Regions from separate parts of the Bradyrhizobium sp. USDA 326 genome, predicted to be linked through region 2. Evidence: predicted binding sites of a transcription regulator. Region 2 holds the regulator's gene; each other region holds the start of a gene.
The links. The regulator PhoB, encoded in region 2, activates phosphate uptake and scavenging genes when phosphate is short. The targets are predictions, from matches to a motif close to TGTCATNNANCTGTCAT.
Positions count from the first base shown of each region.

Region 1: the regulator PhoB is predicted to act here: its motif matches at 762-778, upstream of ABIG06_RS28315 (DUF47 domain-containing protein).
Region 3: the regulator PhoB is predicted to act here: its motif matches at 1,457-1,473, upstream of phnC (phosphonate ABC transporter ATP-binding protein).

Region 1 is NZ_JBMGQA010000001.1:6,046,041-6,050,416, forward strand. It holds gene ABIG06_RS28310 (branched-chain amino acid ABC transporter permease) at 1-664, shown strand, start outside; gene ABIG06_RS28315 (DUF47 domain-containing protein) at 820-1,464, shown strand; gene ABIG06_RS28320 (inorganic phosphate transporter) at 1,534-2,541, shown strand; gene sugE (quaternary ammonium compound efflux SMR transporter SugE) at 2,534-2,848, opposite strand; gene ABIG06_RS28330 (peptide chain release factor 3) at 3,006-4,376, shown strand, end outside.
Region 2 is NZ_JBMGQA010000001.1:2,109,008-2,113,383, forward strand. It holds gene argF (ornithine carbamoyltransferase) at 1-319, opposite strand, end outside; gene ABIG06_RS10140 (aspartate aminotransferase family protein) at 319-1,527, opposite strand; gene ABIG06_RS10145 (GcrA family cell cycle regulator) at 1,986-2,498, shown strand; gene phoB (phosphate regulon transcriptional regulator PhoB) at 2,726-3,433, opposite strand; gene phoU (phosphate signaling complex protein PhoU) at 3,448-4,164, opposite strand; gene pstB (phosphate ABC transporter ATP-binding protein PstB) at 4,176-4,376, opposite strand, start outside.
Region 3 is NZ_JBMGQA010000001.1:1,943,366-1,947,741, forward strand. It holds gene phnD (phosphonate ABC transporter substrate-binding protein) at 1-460, opposite strand, end outside; gene phnC (phosphonate ABC transporter ATP-binding protein) at 537-1,346, opposite strand; gene ABIG06_RS09370 (chloramphenicol acetyltransferase) at 1,521-2,192, shown strand; gene ABIG06_RS09375 (alpha-D-ribose 1-methylphosphonate 5-triphosphate diphosphatase) at 2,189-3,382, shown strand; gene ABIG06_RS09380 (DUF1045 domain-containing protein) at 3,401-4,099, shown strand; gene ABIG06_RS09385 (hypothetical protein) at 4,109-4,376, opposite strand, start outside.

The DNA.
Region 1 (4,376 bases), 3.9 Mb from region 2:
GGCGTTCGTCCTGTCGATCATCACCGGCTACATCTCGATCCGCCGCCAGGGCATCTATTTCTCGATGATCACGCTGGCGCTGTCGCAGCTCCTGTACTTCATCTATCTCCAGGCCCCATTCACCCACGGCGAGGACGGCATCCAGGGCATCCCGCAGGGGCACATGTTCGGCGTCTTCGATCTCTCCAAGCCCACGGTGCTCTATTACGTCGTGCTGGCAGGCTTCCTCGCCGGCTTCCTCCTGATCTTCCGCATCATCAACTCGCCGTTCGGCGAAGTCCTGAAGGCGATCCGCGAGAACGAGCCGCGGGCGATCTCGCTCGGCTACCGCACCGACCAGTACAAGTTCCTGGCCTTCGTCCTGTCGGGCACGCTGGCCGGTTTTGCCGGTGCGCTGAAAGTGTTCGTGGCGCAGAACGCCTCGCTTACCGACGTGCACTGGTCGATGTCGGGCGAAGTCGTGCTGATGACGCTGGTCGGTGGTCTCGGGACCATTTTCGGACCCGTGGTCGGCGCCTTCGTCATCATCGCCATGCAGCAATATCTGGCGGGCTTCGGACAGTGGGTGACGGTGATCCAGGGCGCGATCTTCGTAATCTGCGTGCTCACCTTCCGCCGCGGCGTCATCGGCGAAATCGCGCATTACTTCCGCCGGTCGCTCTAAGCACTTGGAATCGCACAAATTACATTGATGTGTGAAAGCGGTGGATGACCCGGCTCCGTGGGCGTGAGATGACACGCGCGCGGATCGAAAATGGTCTATGACAGTTTCATGACAGCCCTCCGGGCCTGACCATTTCCAACCGGTAGCCTATCCCCATGATGCGTTGGTTTCGAGCGTTCCTGCCCAAGGAAGAACGGTTCTTCGACCTGTTCGACCGGCATGCCCAGACCGTGATCCAGGGCGCGATCGCGCTCCAGGGCATGCTCAATGGGGGCGAGGAGACGCCGGTCTATTGCCAGCGCGTCAACCAGTTCGAGAACGACGCCGACAACATCACCCGTGAGGTGCTGACGGCGGTGCGCCGCACCTTCATCACCCCGTTCGACCGCGGCGACATCAAGAACCTCATCACGTCGCTGGACGATGCCATCGACCAGATGCAGCAGACGGCCAAGGCGGTCATGCTGTTCGAGGTCCGCAGCTTCGAGCCGCCCATGCGCGAGATCGGCGGGCTGCTGATCGAATGCGCCAATCTCGTCGGGCGTGCGCTGCCGCTGATGCAATCGATCGGCCCGAACGTCGCCATGCTGACCGCGATCACCGAAGAGCTCGGCAAGCTGGAGGGCCGGGTCGACGATCTCCACGACATCGGCCTGAAGGAGCTGTTCCTGAAGCATCGCGAGGGCAACGCGATGGACTTCATCGTCGGCGTCGAGATCTACGACCATCTCGAGAAGGTGGCCGATCGCTTCGACGACGTCGCGAACGAGATCAACAGCATCGTCATCGAGCAGGTTTAGCGCATGATCCGGAAAAGTGTGCAGCGGTTTTCCGTTCAGATCATGCGCCAACTTTAGGGCAGGGCCGCCGTGGACGCCGCGTTGGGTCTTCCCATTCTGGTCGGCTTGATCGCCGTCGCGCTGCTGTTCGACTTCCTGAACGGCCTGCACGACGCCGCCAATTCGATCGCGACCATCGTCTCGACCCGCGTGCTGCGGCCGCAATTCGCGGTGTTCTGGGCCGCCTTCTTCAATTTCATCGCCTTCATGGTGTTCGGACTGCACGTCGCCCAGACCATCGGCACCGGCATCATCGACCCCGCGGTCGTCGATGCCCAGGTGATCTTCGCAGCGCTCATCGGCGCGATTGTCTGGAACCTCGTGACCTGGGCGCTCGGCATCCCGTCCTCGTCGTCGCACGCGTTGATCGGCGGCCTCGTCGGCGGCGGCATGGCCAAGGCGGGGATTTCGGCCGCGGTGTGGAGCGGCCTGTCCAAGACGGTGCTGGCGATCGTGCTGTCTCCGCTGGTCGGCTTCCTGCTGGCGATGATGCTGGTGGCGATCGTGTCGTGGGCCTCGGTGCGCTCGACGCCGTTCGCGGTCGATCGTGCCTTCCGGATCCTGCAATTCGCCTCCGCCTCGCTCTATTCGCTCGGCCATGGCGGCAACGACGCGCAGAAGACCATGGGCATCATCGCGGTGCTGCTGTATTCGCAGGGTCATCTCGGCAGCGAGTTCTCGGTGCCGTTCTGGGTGGTGCTGTCCTGCCAGGCGGCAATGGCACTGGGCACGCTGATGGGCGGTTGGCGCATCGTCCGCACCATGGGCCTGCGCATCACGAAATTGACGCCGATGCAGGGCTTTTGCGCCGAGACGGGGGGCGCCGCGACCCTGTTCATGGCGACCTATCTCGGAGTTCCCGTCTCGACCACCCACACCATCACCGGTGCCATCGTCGGCGTCGGCGCCGCCCGCCGCGTCTCGGCCGTCCGCTGGAACGTCGCGAGCTCGATCGTCTATGCCTGGGTGATCACGATTCCGGCCTCCGCCATCGTCGCGGCGCTGACCTGGTGGCTGGTCCAGATCTTCGTCAAGTGACGAGCTTCAGTCCGGCAATCCCGGCGACGATCAGGGCGATGCTGGCAAGGCGCAGGGCCGTTGCCGGCTCGCCGAACAGGACGATGCCGAGCGTCGCAGTGCCCACCGCGCCGATGCCGGTCCAGACCGCATAGGCGGTTCCGACCGGGAGCGATTTGAGCGCAAGTCCAAGCAGGATCACGCTGCCGGCCATGGCCGCCAGGGTGATCACCGACGGCAGAAGCCTGGTGAAACCCTCAGTGTATTTCAGGCCGATCGCCCAGGTGATCTCGAGAAGGCCGGCGACGAACAGGATGCTCCAGGCCATGACGGCCCTCCATTCAAGGCAGGGTCGTCCCCGCGGCTGAGGTGCTGAGAAACGGAAGGCCGTCCTTCCCGAAAGCCGATATGGGGCTGGCCGAATGGCTCCGCAATCACCAAATGAGGCTTGATCAGGCCCGTTTTCCCTGCCACACGCTCCCGCCATGTCCGACATCGCCACCACCACAGCCGAATCGCCGGCCCGTTCCCCGCTTGCCGCTGAGGTGGCGCGGCGGCGGACCTTCGCGATCATCTCCCACCCCGACGCCGGCAAGACCACGCTGACCGAAAAGCTGCTGCTGTTCGGCGGCGCCATCAATCTCGCCGGCCAGGTCAAGGCCAAGGGCGAGCGGCGCAATACGCGTTCCGACTGGATGAAGATCGAGCGCGAACGCGGCATCTCGGTCGTGACCTCGGTGATGACCTTCGAGTTCGAAGGGCTGGTGTTCAACCTGCTGGACACGCCGGGCCACGAGGACTTCTCGGAAGACACCTATCGCACGCTGACGGCGGTCGATTCCGCGGTGATGGTGATCGACGCCGCCAAGGGCATCGAGGCGCGCACCCGGAAGCTGTTCGAGGTGTGCCGCCTGCGCGACATTCCGATCATCACCTTCATCAACAAGATGGACCGCGAGAGCCGCGACGTTTTCGAGCTGCTCGACGAGATCGAGAAGACGCTGGCGCTCGACACCACGCCGATGACCTGGCCGGTCGGTCGCGGCCGCGACTTCCTCGGCACCTATGACGTCGTCAATGGCGGCGTGCGCCTGCTCGAAGGCGGCGGCGCCAAGACCGGTGCGGCGCAGCAGATCGAGATCGAAGAACTGGCCAAGCTCAACGCCAATCTCGACGTCTCCGCCGTGAAGGACGAGCTCGAGCTCGTCACGGAGGCGTCAAAGCCGTTCGAGCTCGAGGCGTTCCGCGAAGGCCATCTGACGCCGGTCTATTTCGGCAGCGCGCTGCGCAATTTCGGCGTCGGCGACCTGCTGGAAGGCCTCGGCAAGTTCGCGCCCGAGCCGCGTGCGCAGGACAGCGACCAGCGCAAGGTCGAGGCCACCGATCCGCGCATGAGCGCCTTCGTGTTCAAGATCCAGGCCAACATGGATCCGAACCACCGCGACCGCATCGCCTTCGCGCGGCTGTGCTCCGGCAAACTCAGCCGCGGCATGAAGGCGAAGCTCGTGCGCACCGGCAAAAGCATGCCGCTGTCGAGCCCGCAATTCTTCTTCGCGCAGGATCGCTCCGTGGCGGACGAAGCCTTCGCCGGCGACGTCGTCGGCATTCCCAACCACGGCACGCTGCGCATCGGCGATACGCTGACGGAAGGGGACGATTTCAACTTCGTCGGCGTGCCGAGCTTCGCTCCGGAAATCGTCCGCCGCGTCCGTCTCACCGACGCGATGAAGGCGAAGAAGCTGAAGGAAGCGCTGCAGCAGATGTCGGAGGAGGGCGTGGTGCAGGTGTTTCGCCCGCGCGACGGCGCGCCGGCGCTGGTCGGTGTGGTCGGTGCGCTCCAGCTCGACGTGCTGAAG
Region 2 (4,376 bases):
TCGCGTCGACATAGCGCGACAGCACCCGCGCGGTGTCGGCGATGGTCTCGCCGCGACCGAGCTGCATCTCGGCGCCCGTGAGCATGATGGGCTCGCCGCCAAGCTGGCGCATGGCGACATCGAACGACACCCGCGTCCGCGTCGAGGGCCGCTCGAAGATCATCGCCAGCGTCTTGCCTTCAAGCGGCCTGACCGGCTGGTGCGCCTTCTGCTTCGCCTTCATGGCCGATGAGGCGGCGAGCATGCTCTTGAGCTCCGACAGCGGCAGCTCGTTGATGTCCAAAAAGTGCTTTGGAGTCGTGTTGGGCGTCTTGCTCATCAGCTTGCCGCCCGCTTGGTCTGGCTGGAAGAGATTGCGGTGCAGGCGCGTTCGAGCCGCCCGACGCTGTCTTCGATCTCCGCCTCGGTAACGATCAAGGGTGGCAGGAAGCGCACGACATTGTCGCCGGCTCCGACGGTGAGCAATTTTTCGGCGCGCAGCGCCGCGACGAGATCGCCCGAGGGTACCACGGCCTTGATGCCGATCAGGAGGCCCTCGCCGCGCACCTCGCTGACGACTTCGGGATGGCGGTCGATCACGGAGGCGAGCTTCTGCTTCAGCAGCAGCGACATTTTCTGCACGTGACCGAAGAAGCCGGGTTTGAGCATGACGTCGAGAACGGCGTTCGCGGCCGAGATCGCGAGCGGATTGCCGCCGAAGGTCGAACCGTGCGAGCCCGGCCCCATGCCGCGCGCAGCGTCGGCGGTGGCGAGCACCGCGCCGATCGGGAAACCGCCACCGAGCGCCTTCGCCAGCGACATCACGTCGGGCACGACGCCGGTGCGCTTGTAGGCAAAGAGTTCACCGGTCCGGCCCATGCCAGTCTGCACCTCATCGAAGGCGAGCAATAGGCCGTGCTCATCGCAGAGCTCGCGCAGCGCCTTCAGGAAGGCGGGAGGCGCAGAACGAACGCCACCCTCGCCTTGGATCGGCTCGATGAGAATGCCGGCGGTATGCGGGCCGATCGCCTTCTTGACGGCTTCGAGGTCGCCATGCGGCACCTGGTCGAAGCCGTCCATCGGCGGGCCGAAGCCCTCGAGGTATTTTGCAGAACCGGTGGCGGCCAGCGTCGCCAGCGTGCGGCCATGGAAGGCGCCCTCGAAGGTGATCATGCGATAGCGTTCGGGACGCCCCTTGGAGAAGTGGTGGTGGCGCACCAGCTTGATCACACCTTCCAGCGCCTCGGCGCCGGAATTGCAGAAAAACACGAAGTCGGCAAAGCTTTCGTTGCACAAACGCGCCGCGAGCTTCTCGCCGTCCGGGCTCTGGAACAGGTTCGACATGTGCCAGAGCTTCGTCGCCTGCTCCTGCAACGCCTTGACCAACGTGGGATGGGCATGACCGAGCGCATTCACCGCCACGCCCGAGGTGAAATCGAGATAGCGATCCCCATTGGTCGCGATCAGCCAGCAGCCTTCGCCGCGCTCGAAACCGAGGTCGGCCCTGGCGAAAACGGGGAGCAAATGCGGCGCGGCGCTGTTAGTCATGACGTCACTTGAATGTTGCGGACGGTGTGATGCGTGCATTGCGCAACGCACCATTGACCGGCCCGGAAAACGAAACGTGCCGCCTTTTAAGGGCGGCACGTGGGGCTATCTTATGCTTGGCAAGACGGGTGTCAATGCCGCCTGGAAAGCCTCGCGAAATGCTAAATCCGTAGTCTTGCGGTGCCGATTTTGCGGGATTTTCACCACGGAACATGTGGACGCGAGTCGGCGGACTCTTGCGCGGGAGTCACGCCATATTGTAGCGTTTGGACTGTCAGATACGACATCTCGTGCAGCAGTTCTGATCCCAAGAGTCCTCATGTACCGGCGTAAACGTTCGGGCGTCTTGAGCGCGCCCGGCGAGCCTTAAGGGATTCTGACGGCACGGGTTTTTCAAGGCTTAGGCAATCGCTGCGAAGGCCCCAGGATGGCAGGCGCGCAGCGAGGGAAAGGGTGCAATGACGGTTTTGACCTGGTCCGATGATCGCGTCGAGCAGCTGAAAAAGCTTTGGGAGGCCGGACTTTCGGCCAGCCAGATCGCGGCGGAGCTCGGCAATGTGACCCGCAATGCCGTGATCGGCAAGGTGCACCGGCTCGGCTTGTCCGGCCGCGCCAAGAGCCCTTCATCGGCAGCGCCCCGGCCGCGCAAGGCCCGGCCTGCGCAGCACATGATGCGGGTGACCCGCCCCGTCGCCCGCGGCAACACCGCACTGGCGCAGGCCTTCGAGGTCGAGGTGGAGGCCGAACCCGTCACCTACGACAACGTGGTGCCGATGAGCCAGCGGCTGTCGCTGCTGGAATTGAACGAGGCGACGTGCCACTGGCCGGTCGGCGATCCCTCCAGCCCGGATTTCTTCTTCTGCGGCGGCAAGGCGCTCTCGGGCCTGCCCTACTGCGCCCAGCATTCGCGCGTGGCGTATCAGCCTGCAGCGGATCGGCGGCGCGCACCGGCGAAGCCGGGCACGCGGTGAGTTTGCGGATTTAGCTGACTGCAGCCGTCACACGCTGACGGCTCGGCTTACTCGGTGTCGTCCCCGCGGAGGCGGGGGATCAATAACCACAGGGCGCAGTGATTGCGCGAGATGGTCACTCCGAGTCTTCGCCAAACAAAGCCCTGTGATTATGGATCCCGGGCTCACGCTACGCGCGCCCCGGGGTGACGACCAAGATTGTTGCCGCGGCTCGCTAGTTCAGAGCTTTACGTCTGCTCCGCCTTCGCGAACCGATCGTCCAGCGCATAGCCGGCGCCACGGACGGTGCGGATCGGATCCTGCTCACGGCCGAGATTGAGCAGCTTGCGCAGGCGGCCGATGTGGACGTCGACAGTGCGCTCGTCGATGTAGATGTCGCGGCCCCAGACGCTGTCGAGCAGCTGCTCGCGCGAGAACACGCGGCCGGGATGCTCCAGGAAGAACTCCAGCAGGCGATATTCGGTCGGGCCGAGATCGATCGGCCGGCCCGAGCGCGCCACGCGGCGCTTGTCGCGATCGAGCTCGATGTCGCCGTAGGCGAGCACGGTGGCGAGCCGCTCGGGGCTGGCGCGCCTGAGCAGACCCTTCACGCGCGCGAGCAGCTCCGGCACCGAGAACGGCTTGACGATGTAATCGTCGGCACCGGTCGCAAGTCCCCGCACCCGCTCGCTCTCCTCGCCGCGCGCGGTGAGCATGATGATCGGCAGCTGCTTGGTTTCGGGACGGGTGCGCAGCCGCCGGCATAGCTCGATGCCCGACAGGCCCGGCAGCATCCAGTCGAGCACGATCAGATCGGGAATGTGCTCCTTGAGGCGGGTGTCGGCGTCATCGCCGCGCATCACCGTCTCGACGTCATAGCCGTCGCCTTCGAGGTTGTAGCGGAGAAGCTCGGTGAGAGCTTCCTCGTCCTCAACCACCATGATGCGTGCGCCCATGTTGTCGTCGCTCCTTAGGTATTCGGCACCGTCGTGGCGAAGGTCGTCATGTCGCCCTTCGGCCGCTTGTCGGTGATCGCCTGGCCTTCGATCATGTAGAACACGGTCTCGGCGATGTTGGTGGCGTGGTCACCGATCCGCTCGATGTTCTTGGCACAGAACATCAAATGGATGCAGAACGAGATGTTGCGCGGATCCTCCATCATGTAGGTCAGGAGTTCGCGGAACAGCGAGGTGCAGATGGCGTCGACTTCCTCGTCGCCTTTCCACACCGCCATCGCCGCCGGCAGATCGTGCGCGGCATAGGCGTCCAGCACCGACTTGACCTGCTGCTGCACGAGGTCGGTCATGTGCTCCAGGCCGCGGAACAGTTTCAGCGGATGGAAATCCGTCTCCAGCGCTGCGACGCGCTTGCCCATGTTCTTGGCGAGATCGCCGATGCGCTCGAGATCGGTCGCGACGCGCATGGCGCCGACGATCTCGCGCAGATCAACGGCCATCGGCTGGCGGCGGGCGATGGTGAGCACGGCGCGCTCCTCGATGCGCTTCTGCAGCATGTCGAGCTCGGCGTCGGTGGTGACGACGCGCTGACCGAGCGTGACGTCGCGGCGGATCAGCGCGTCGACGGAATCGACGATCATGCGCTCGGCGATCCCGCCCATCTCGGCGACCAGGCGGGTGAGCTCCTGCAGGTCGGTGTCGAAAGCCTTTGCGGTATGTTCAGAACCCATGTTCCGTCTCCTCAGCCGAACCGGCCGGTGATGTAATCCTGCGTGCGCCGGTCGCTCGGCGACGTGAAGATCTTGCTGGTGTCGTCGAACTCGATCAACTCGCCGAGATACATGAAGGCGGTCTTGTCGGAGACGCGGGCCGCCTGCTGCATGTTGTGGGTGACGATCGCGATCGTGTAGTTCTCCGACAATTCCTGGATCAGTTCCTCGAC
Region 3 (4,376 bases), 170 kb from region 2:
TGTTGCCGGAGGTCGAATTCGGGTCGACGAGGCCGAGGTTCTTGCCCTTGAGGTCGTCGATCTTCTTGTAGGGACTACTCGCCTTGACGAAGAAGACCGAGTAGTAGCCGGTCGAGCCGTCGGCGTTGATGTCGTTGGCGAAGGCGTCGGTCTTGACGCCGGTCAGGCGGGCGCGGGCGAACGAGGCCGAGCCGTAGCTCGCGATGTGGATGTTGCCGGCGCGCTGGCCCTCGATCACAGCGGCGTAGTCGTTGGCGATGCGCAGCGTGACCTTCACGCCGAGCTCCTTGGAGAGATAGCTCATGAACGGCGCCCAGCGCTCGGTGACGCCCGAGGCGTTCTCGGCCGGAATGACCGCGAAGGTCAGCTCGGGATACTTGGTTCTCCAATCGTCCGCGGAAGCGGAGGCGGTGAACGCGAGCGCGGCGGCGCCGGCAAGGACTAATCTGCGAGTGATCATGATACCCTCTTCATCGGTTGGTCATCGGTTGGGTCGGTTGACGCAAGAACCTGCAACTCAAAAGATGCGCCGCGGCTCAGGCCGCAGCGGCCGTTCCGAGCGCCGGGACGCCGGCGGACGCCGGCACAGGCATGCCGCCCATGACCTCGTTGGCTTCGAGATCGTAGAGCTCGCGCGCGACCTGATCGGTCAGCATCGACGGCGCGCCGTCGAACACCACGCGGCCCGCGGACATGCCGATCAGGCGGTCGCAGTAACTGCGGGCGAGATCGAGCGAATGCAGATTGCAGAGCACGGTGATGCCGAAATGCTTGTTGATGCGCAAAAGCGCATCCATCACGACCTTGGTGTTGCGTGGGTCGAGTGAGGCAATCGGCTCGTCGGCCAGGATGATATCGGGCTGCTGCACGAGGGCGCGGGCGATCGCCACGCGCTGCTGCTGACCGCCGGAGAGCTGGTCGGCGCGCTGGGCGGCGAGCGACGCGATATCGAACTGCTCCAGTGCGGACATCGCCAGCGCCTTGTCCTGCTCCGGCCAGATTTGCGACAGCGAGCGCCAGGCCGGCATCGTCGCGAGCCGTCCCATCAGGACGTTGGTGAGGACATCGAGCCGGCCGACCAGATTGAACTGCTGGAAGATCATTGCCGACCGCGCCCGCCATTGGCGCAGATCCTTGCCGCGCAATGCGGTGACGTCGGCGCCGTCGAACAGGATGCGTCCCTCAGTCGGCGTCACCAAGCGGTTGATGCTCCGCAGCAACGTCGACTTGCCGGCACCGGATCGCCCGATCACACCGACGAAGCCGCCCGGGGAAACCTCAAACGAAGCGTCGTCCACTGCGGCTTTTGCGCCGAAGCGACACGTCAGACCATCGACCACCAGCATGCGGGGCTCCAGATTAACTGGAGCCAATCGCTAACGTCCATGCTTAACACTTGTGTGACACGGCCGTTGCAGCGCAGCGATCCTGCACACGTCATCCCCTGTCATCGCCACGTCATGATATCGTCATGAATCCGCTCGAAGAGGAACGCCCGCCCCTCGCACCTCGGATACAACATGGCCGCCAAAGCCCTATCGGTTCAGCCGACCATCGACCCCTCGGCCAATTTGCATGAGACCCGGCTCGGCGCCTATACCGAGGTTGGCGCGCGCACGATCCTGCATGAAGTGGCGATGGGCGATTACTCCTATGTCGTCAACGATTCGCAGATCACCTACACCACTATCGGAAAGTTCTGCTCGATCGCGGCGATGACGCGCATCAATCCCGGCAACCATCCGATGCACCGCGCGACGCAGGCGCACTTCACCTACCGCTCCAGCGCCTATTTCGACGGTGAGAGCGACGATGCCGAGTTCTTCGACTGGCGACGCCAGCATCACATCCATATCGGTCACGATGTCTGGATCGGCCATGGCGCGATCGTGTTGCCGGGTCGAAACATCGGCACCGGCGCGGTGATCGCAGCCGGTGCCATCGTCACCAAGGACGTGCCGGCCTACACCATTGTCGCCGGCAATCCGGCCCGTATCGTGCGGCGGCGGTTCTCGGAGGAGATCGCCGGACGGCTCGCGAAGCTCGCCTGGTGGGACTGGGATCACGACAAATTGCGCGCGGCGCTGCCCGATTTCCGCAATCTCGGGATTGAAGATTTTCTTTCGACATACGAAGCACGGGCGAGCTCTCTCACCAACTCTCCTGCCAGCAAACGAAGCGCGATCGCGTGACAGACATATTCCTCGAAGGCGGCCGCGCCCTGATCGGCGTCGAGTTCGTCGAAACCTCACTTCTCGTGTCCGGAACGGACATTGCACAGGTCGATGCTTCTCGCGGTCGTGCCCGGCTGGCGATCGATGCCCGCGACCTGTTGGTGCTGCCCGGCATCGTCGATCTGCATGGCGATGCCTTCGAGCGGCAGATGATGCCCCGCGCCGGCGTCGATTTTCCGATCGACGTCGCGCTCGCCGACAGCGACCGCCAGGCGATCGGCAACGGCATCACCACGGTCTTTCACGCCACGACCTGCTCCTGGGAGCCGGGCCTGCGCAGCGCCGACAATGCGCGCGGTCTGATGGAGGCGATCGAGCGGCAGCGTCCGCAATTCGCCGCCGACACCCGCTTCCATCTGCGGCACGAGACCTACAATCTCGAGGCCGAGGCCGAGATCGCCCAGTGGCTCGCCGAAGGCCGCGTCGACCTGTTCGCCTTCAACGACCACATGGACGGCACCGTCGCCGACATGGCCAAGCCGCGCAAGCGCAACCGGATGGTGGAACGCACTGGTCTTTCGAGCGAGGAATTCGACCGGCTGGTCGAGCGTGTGGTTTCGCGCGCCGACGAGGTGCCCACCTCGGTCTCGCGCCTCGCCGCTTCTGCCCGCGCGGCGGGCGTGCGGATGCTCTCGCACGATGACGCAACGCCGGCGATGCGCCGGGAGTATCGCGAACGGGGCGCTGACATCGCGGAGTTCCCGATCAACGAGGAGACGGCGCGGGCCGCCGCAGAAGCCGGCGATGCCATCGTCTACGGCGCGCCGAACGTCGTGCGCGGCGGCAGTCATACCGGCTGGACCAGGGCCTCCGACATGATCGCCAAGGGGCTCTGCTCGGTGCTGGCGTCGGACTATTATTATCCCGCACAGCTGCTCGCCGCGTTCCGTCTCGCCGCCGATGGCGTGGTGCCGCTGGCACGGGCCTGGGACTTGGTCTCGGCCGGCCCGGCGCGCGCGACCGGCCTTGCCGATCGCGGCATTCTCGCGGAAGGACGCCGCGCCGACATTCTCCTCGTCGACGACAGCGTGAAGCTGCGGCCGCGGCTGATCGCGGTAATCTCAGGCGGCAAGCTCGTCCATCTCACCGATGCGACAAGGCTGCTCACTGCTGTGGCAGCGCCGCGCGAAGCTGTCGCGGCAGCGTGAATCGGCTATGCTGAGCCGATGACAGGTTTTCCCCGCTACGCGATCTATTTTGCCGCTGACAGCAACAGCGCCCTCTCCCGCTTCGGCGCCGAACTGCTCGGCTATGACGCCCACACCGGCGACGAGGTTTCGTTTCCGCAAGAAGCGTTGCGCGTCGCGCCGGACTGGCGCGACATCGCCGCCGATCCTCGCAAATACGGCTTTCACGCCACGCTGAAGGCACCGATGGCGCTGGTATCAGGCAGGATCGAGGCCGAGCTCATGGCGGCCTGCGCGATGTTCGCCGGCCAATCGCGGACAATTCCAGTGATCCGCCCTGTGGTCGATACCATCAGCGGCTTCATTGCCGTCATTCCGGCCGAGCCGGTCGACGCTCTCCAGCAGCTTGCCGCTGATTGCGTCCGTGAATTCGACCCCTTCCGCGCGGCCCTCGCCGCGGAAGATCGCGCGCGGCGCAAGCCCGAAAAACTCACCGAGCGGCAGCGCGATTATCTCGACCGCTGGGGCTACCCTTACGTGATGGAGGAGTTTCGCTTCCACATGACACTGACGGGACGGCTGGATGCAGAGCGCCGCGGGCCGATTCTGGAGATGTTACGGACCAGGTTTGCGTCGCTTCGTCTCGGCACGCTGGCAATCGACCGCCTCGCCCTGTTCAAGCAGGACGAGGCGAAGGTTCGCTTCCGCATCATCGGCGAGTGGGCGTTGACGCGGTAGGCCTCACGGTCAGCTCCCAAGATTGAAGGCGAGCGCCACGGCACCGACCAGAACGAGGCTGATCGCCCAGACTGCATCCAGATTGAACCAGCTTCGCGAGACGAACCTCAATCCCAGATAGCGGTAGACCAGCCAGGCCAGACATCCGCCGGCGCTGACCATCGCGACAACATGCACCAGGGACACCAGCACCGCCATCCCGACACTTGCCTTCATCAACTCGCCCGCCGCCTCATGTCCGGCATCGAGTTCGAAGGCCTGGCAGAGCCCAAGATAG